2 linked regions of the Cystobacter fuscus genome follow. The protein of the gene in region 2 interacts with the protein of the main gene of each other region in a pairwise test. Links are inferred from orthologs where the notes say so. Each region holds a gene or a part of one and is shown on either strand. Other genes may lie near its edges.

Region 1 (2,858 bases), 8.1 Mb from region 2 along the record:
GATCCCCGGGAATTTCCCGGCTCCGGATAGGCTCTTGCGTCACATGTCTGTTTCCTGGCGACAACGGCTGCGAGGCCTGGTGGCAATGACCCTGTTGACCCTCGGGTGCGCCTATGCGCTCGCGTCCTGGAACTGGTGTGGACGCTGGGGCGAGGGGGTGCCCGTACTGGTGGGCCAGGCGCGTGCCGGGGGTCCCCTGCGGGCCGGTGCGGCGAGGGTGGACCTGGCGCCTCCCTATCCGGTGGTGGTGGCCGGCTACGGGCTGCCGCTTCCCGAGGCGACCGGGGCGGGTCTGCCTCCGCGGGCGCGCGCGGTGGTGCTGGCCGCGGGTGACATGAAGGTGGGGCTGGTGTCGCTGGAGTTGATGCTGGTGCCCGATGCGCTCGTGGCCGCGGTACGCGAGCGGACCGCGAGCCTGGGGCTTGGCGCGGTGGTGGTGGTGGCCACGCACACGCACTCCTCCTTTGGCGGATATGACGCCCGGCTGGCCGCTCAGCTTGGCGGGACGGGGCGCTTTCGCGAGGCCTCGCTGAAGGCGGCGGTGGAGGGGGCGAGTGAGGCCCTGCGCCAGGCCGCCTCCCAGCTCACCGAGGTCTCCCTGGAGGTGGGGGAGGCGCGCGAGCCTGGCCTGGTGCGCTCGCGCTCGGGGGGAGAGTCGCCGGATGGAAACCTGACGCGCGCGGTGCTGCGCGGCGAGCGGGGGCCGGTGGCGGAGCTGCTGCTGTTCGCCTCGCACCCCACGATGGTGCCGCGCAAGCGCGACGTGGTGGATCCGGACTGGCCCGGACGCGTGAGTCAGCTGCGCGAGGCGGAGGGCGGGGTGACGCTCCTGCTCCAGGGGGCCAGTGGCAACGCCATGGCGGTGGGGCAGGGGGGCGAGGGTCTGGAGTCCGTGGACGGGTATGCGCGGGCCGTGGCGGAGCTGGCGGCGCGGGTGATGCCGGCGCCGGTGGAGCGTCCGGAGCTGGGCTTCGCGCGGGTGGAGGTGGCGTTGCCGAGGCCGGACGCCTCGCGGCTGGTGCCCTCGTATGCCCGGGCGGCGGGAGACAACTTCCTGTGTGCCTCGTCCGCGCGCCGCACCGAGGTGGGGGCGCTGCGGCTGGGGCCGCTCGAGTGGCTGCTGGTGCCGGGCGAGCCCACGGTGGCGGCGGGGTCGTCCCTGGCCCGGCGCGCGGGCGCCCGCGACGTGCTGGGACTGGCGGACGGGTACGTGGGCTACGTGGAGACTCCCGAGGCCGTGCGGGCGCGAGAGGGCGAGGCGCGCCGCCAGTACTTCGGCGCCACGTTGTTGGAGCAACTGGGCGCCGGAGCGGAGCTGGCCGCGCGGGCGGCGGGCTTCACCCCGTGAGCGGCGCTAGAGCTTGTCGAACTTCGAGTCCTCGTCCCGCTTCTTGAAGAGCAGCACGGTGCGGCCCAGCAACTGGGCGAGCTCGGCGCCGGTGCCCTGGACGAGCTTCTCGGCGGCCTCGTGGCGCTCCTCCGGGCCCTCGTTGATCTTCACCTTGATGAGTTCGTGGTCGTGGAGCGCCTGGGTCACGGCGGCGATGACGCCCTCGCTGACGCCCGCCTGGCCCACGATGACCACGGGTTCGAGGTGATGTCCCAGCGCGCGCAGCTGGCGGCGCTGCTTTCCGGTCAACGGCAAGATGCTTCTCCTTCAAGTGGGGAGGCGCGCGGTGGCGCTCCCGGGGTGGCGCACCCTACTTCTTTTGCGCGGCCATGCGCAGCTCGCGCTGGGCCTCGATGTGGTTGGGTTGCAGCTCCACGGTCTTCTGGAAGTGCTTGAGCGCACCGCTCATGTCCCCGCACAGCTTGGCGATGACGCCCAGGAAGTAGTGCCCGGCGGCGACCTTGTCGTTCTTCTTCAGACACAGCTGGATGTCTTTGTAGGCCTCGTTGAAGCCCACCTTCTTGTCCTCGAAGGTGAAGAAGCGGGCGTAGCCGCGCCAGGCGTAGAACTCGGCTTCCTCGCCGTTGAGCTGGATGGCCTCGTCGAGCAGCTTGACGGCCTCGGCGAACTTGCGGCCCTTGAGGTAGACGCCCGCCTTGCGGAACAGCTCCTCGCTCTTGAGGATGGCCACCACGTCGACCTCGGCCTCCTGCTTGCCGCCGGACTTGAGTTCCTCGATGTACGCGACGCGGCTCTTCTCGTCCGCGAGCGCGCGATGGGCCTCGCCGATGTAGGCGAAGATGTCGGCCTTGAGCTTCTCCATCTCGGGAGGCGCGCCGGGAGGGATCGTGTCCGGGTGGTACAGCTTGGCCAGCTTGAAGTAGGCGATGCGCACCGCCGGGCCGTTGGTGTCCGCGCCGACGCCCAGGCGCTCGAAGTGGTTCTGCTCCTTCATCTTCTGGGCGAGCTCCTGGAGCGCTGCGATGTCGCTCGTGCCGGGAGCCGGAGCGGACGGGGCCGCGGGAGCGGAACCTTCGGGTTTGGCCGAGGGTGCGGCGGCGGGGGCCGGAGCCGAGGGAGCGGCGGGCTTGGCGGCGGCGGCGGGAGCAGGGGCCGTGGGAGCAGCGGGCTTCGCCGTGGCGGCAGCGGGAGCCGGGGCCGAGGGCGCGGCGGGCTTGGCGGCGGGGATTGGGGCCGAGGGTGCGGCGGGCTTGGCAGCGGCGGGAGCCGAGGGAGCGGCGGGTTTGGCGGCAGCGGGAGCCGGGGCCGCGGGAGCAGCGGGTTTGGCGGCCGGGACGCCACTCATGGAGGGCGTGGCGGGGCCCTGGGGAGCGGCGGGCTTGGCAGCGGCGGGAGCCGAGGGAGCGGCGGGCTTGGCGGCAGCGGGAGCCGGGGCCGAGGGAGCGGCGGGTTTGGCGGCCGGGATGCCACTCATGGATGGCGTGGCGGGGCCGGAGGCCGGGGCCGT
Region 2 (3,575 bases):
CGCACCTTCTCGAACTTCTCCGCCGGAGCGCCTCCCACCCGGCGAGTGGGCGAGTCGGCCGTGACGAGGTCCGGATGGCGGGACTCCAGCTCCTGCAGCTCGCGCATGAGCCGGTCGTATTCCGCGTCGCTCACCTCCGGCGAGTCGAGCACGTAGTAGCGGTGGTTGTGGTAGGCGAGTTCTTTTCGGAGCTGCCCGATGCGGGCGGCGTCAGCGGTTTTCGAGGCGGTCACGGAGGAGGGGCTCGGCGGCTGGACTGGAAGATGCGGGGGCTTTGTTGCCTGGTGGCTCGGGTTGCGAGGATGCCTTGACAGCTCTAGAGGTGGTCAATAACCTCGTGTCGAGCGCATGAGGGTTGTTGTCCCACCTTCAGGCGCCACCTTTTCCCACCACAAGGTTCTCCCACCCGCGTGGTCCCGGCAAGAAGGGATCCCGGTGCCGCCCTGAGGGCGCTTCGAGTCCCCCCGGACACTTCCACGACATTCCCGTGCGCGTCCCCCCCGCGCCGCAAGTACAGCCCCGCACCATGGCCAAAGCCCGTTCCCCCAAAGAGAAGCTCCTCGCCCCCCAGGTCGTCGACATCGAGGAAGAAAAGCCCAAGCGCCGCTCGACCCGGGCCAAGACGGTGGAGCGCGACGAGTCCGAGAAGCCCGCGCGCCGCCGGACGTCGGCCCGCCGGGACGAGGAGCCCGCGGCCGAGGAAGCCCCCGTCGTCGCCGCGCCCCGCCCGGTGCTCACGCCCATCCCCTCCCACCCCGTTCGGGACGAGGAGTACCAGGAGGTGCGCGCGGCGGCCGACCACGAGGAGGAGGGCTCCCACCAGGCCCCGGCTCCCGAGCCCCTCGAGGTGTCCCCGGGCGCGGAGGCGGGCCCCTCGGACGCTCCGGCCATGCAGGTCATCCGGCTCAATGACCTCAAGCGCATGAAGATCACGGACCTGGCGAAGATGGCCCACGACTTCGGCATCGAGGGCTACCAGGGCCTGAAGAAGCAGGATCTCATCTTCGCGCTGCTCTCGGGCATCGCGGACAAGAAGTTCGAGGTGCACGCGGAAGGCGTGCTGGAGCTGCTCAGCGACGGCTTCGGCTTCCTGCGCAGCGCGGACAGCGACTACCAGGCGAGCCCCGACGACATCTACGTGTCTCCCTCGCAGGTGCGCCGCTTCAATCTGCGGCCGGGCGACACGGTGACGGGCCCCATCCGCCAGCCGCGCGAGGGTGAGCGCTTCTTCGCCCTGCAGAAGGTGGACAAGGTCAACTTCTCCGACCCGCTGTCCGAGGTGACGCGCGACCGCATCCTCTTCGACAACCTCACGCCGCTCTACCCCACGCGCAAGCTGAAGCTGGAGCACGACGGGGCGGAGATGACCACGCGCATCATCGATCTGTTCTGCCCCATCGGGCTCGGCCAGCGCTGCCTCATCGTGGCGCCGCCCAAGGCCGGTAAGACGGTGCTCCTGCAGAACATCGCGCACGCCATCTCCAAGAACCACCCGGACGTCTACCTCATCGTGCTGCTGGTGGACGAGCGCCCCGAGGAAGTGACGGACATGGCGCGCAACGTGCGCGGCGAGGTGGTCAGCTCCACCTTCGACGAGCCCGCCACGCGCCACGTGCAGGTGGCGGAGATGGTCATCGACAAGGCCAAGCGCCTGGTCGAGCAGAAGTACGACGTGTGCATCCTCCTGGACTCCATCACCCGTCTGGCGCGCGCCTACAACACGGTGGTGCCGGCCTCGGGGAAGATCCTCTCGGGCGGCGTGGACGCCAACGCCCTGCACAAGCCCAAGCGCTTCTTCGGCGCCGCGCGCAACATCGAGGAGGGCGGCAGCCTCACCATCATCGGCACCGCGCTCATCGACACCGGCAGCCGCATGGACGAGGTCATCTTCGAGGAGTTCAAGGGCACGGGTAACTCCGAAATCGTCCTGGACCGCAAGCTGATGGAGAAGCGCATCTTCCCGACGCTCGACATCAACAAGTCCGGCACGCGCAAGGAGGAGCTGCTGCTCACCCAGGCGGACCTCGTGCGCATCACCGCCCTGCGCCAGGTGCTCCACCCCTTCACGCCCATCGACGCGATGGAGTTCGTGCTCAAACACATGCGCCCCACGGCCGCGAACGCCGAGTTCCTCGGCTCGATGAACCGTTAATAATCTCCCTTCGTCCTCACGAAGGGAGCCGTTGCATGCGCAGTACCCGTGTCGCCTTTCCGTCCGCCCTCGTCGTGCTGGGGGCGGTGCTCTCGCTGGCCACCGGATGCGAACCGATCGACCTGGATGACTTCGGGGGCAATCCCGCCCCGCTGTCCAACCGCACCTGCTACCAGGACTCGGATTGCACGGGGAACGCCTGCTGCGGGCTGGGCACCAACCCCACGCACGTGCAGGACGGGCCCAATTGCAGCGGGGTGAAGTGTGACGGCACCTGTCCCGCCGACCACCTCGACTGTGGCCGCTGCTTCGTCTTCTGCCGCGAGTCGCGCTGCGAGGCCGCCTGCAGCGGCTGAGGCCCCGCCCGCGCCTACTTCACCTCCAGCGAGGCCTCGCTCACGTGGGGCTGCGCCTTGAGGCGCGCGTAGTCGAAGCAGGCCACGATGATGGAGGCCACGGGCACCGCGAAGAGCGCGCCGACGAGGCCGAACGTCGTCTCCCCGGCGATGAGGCTGAAGGCCACGATGACCGGGTGGATGCGCGCGGCCTGGCCCATGATCTTCGGGTTGAGGAAGTACGCCTCCAGCGCGTGGATGCCGATGATCCACAGCAGGATGGCCACGCCCTTCTGGAAGCCGTCCGCCAGCGCGATGAGCACGATGGGCACCGAGCTGAGGATGGTGCCGAAGATGGGGATGAGGCTGAACACGGTGGCCACCGTGGCCAGCAGGAAGGCGAACTTCACCCCGAAGAGCACCAGCCCCAGGAAGGTGAGCGTGCCATTCACCAGGCAGATGGTCACCTGGCCCCGCACGACGCCGGACAGCGAGCGATCAATGCGCTCGAGCAGGCGCTGCGAGTCGGTGCCGTACTCGGCCGGCAACAGGCTGGTGAAGTAGCCCACCACGGCGTGCGCGTCGATGGAGAAGAACGCGGCCACCATCAGGATGAAGAACGTCATGAACACGCCGGCCACCACCGAGGTGATGATGTGGCGCGACACGGTGACGATGTCGCCCAGGTGCTGGCGTATCAGCCCGGTGAGCTGCGCGGCCACGTCCTGGAGGATCCGCTCCAGGTCCACCGTCACGCCGCCGCCGGGGACGCCGTTGCGCATCTCCTCGGGCGTGGCGAGCGCCACGGGGATGCCCTTGGCGCGCAGCCAGTCTTCGACGCGGTCGGCGAGCACGTGGATGCGCTCGGGCGTGAGCGAGTTGAGGAAGGTGACGCCATCGCGGCTGATGCGCGCCAGCTCCTGGTAGAGCTGCGGCACCATGGCGATGAAGAAGAGGTACACCGCGAGGAAGAAGCCCGAGTAGATGAGCAGGATGCCCACCCAGCGCGGAATGGCGTGCCCGCGCACCTGTACGCGCGTGAGGCGAGTGACGAGCGGGTGCACCAGGTAGGCGATCAACGCGGCGCC

Evidence for each region. Proteins that work in one complex are often made in the same cells at the same time.
Region 1: the proteins of rho (region 2) and yhbY interact in binary tests that used the Escherichia coli proteins (3 or more experiments, as listed by UniProt). The link is inferred for Cystobacter fuscus from one-to-one orthologs.

What each region holds. Positions count from the first base shown.
Region 1 is NZ_CP022098.1:1,753,483-1,756,340, forward strand. It holds yhbY (ribosome assembly RNA-binding protein YhbY), read right to left. Parts: upstream 1,646-2,858; coding sequence 1,355-1,645; downstream 1-1,354. Other genes in the region: CYFUS_RS07345 (neutral/alkaline non-lysosomal ceramidase N-terminal domain-containing protein), read left to right, coding at 44-1,348; CYFUS_RS51620 (DUF4388 domain-containing protein), read right to left, coding at 1,701-2,858.
Region 2 is NZ_CP022098.1:9,818,580-9,822,154, reverse strand. What follows is about bases 1-2,839. They hold rho (transcription termination factor Rho), read left to right. Parts: upstream 1-526; coding sequence 527-2,152; downstream 2,153-2,839. Other genes in these bases: CYFUS_RS39745 (AI-2E family transporter), read right to left, coding at 2,523-2,839; CYFUS_RS39750 (hypothetical protein), read left to right, coding at 2,188-2,508; ligA (NAD-dependent DNA ligase LigA), read right to left, coding at 1-233. In the rest of the region: more of CYFUS_RS39745, read right to left, coding at 2,840-3,575. UniProt on the Escherichia coli protein: Facilitates transcription termination by a mechanism that involves Rho binding to the nascent RNA, activation of Rho's RNA-dependent ATPase activity, and release of the mRNA from the DNA template.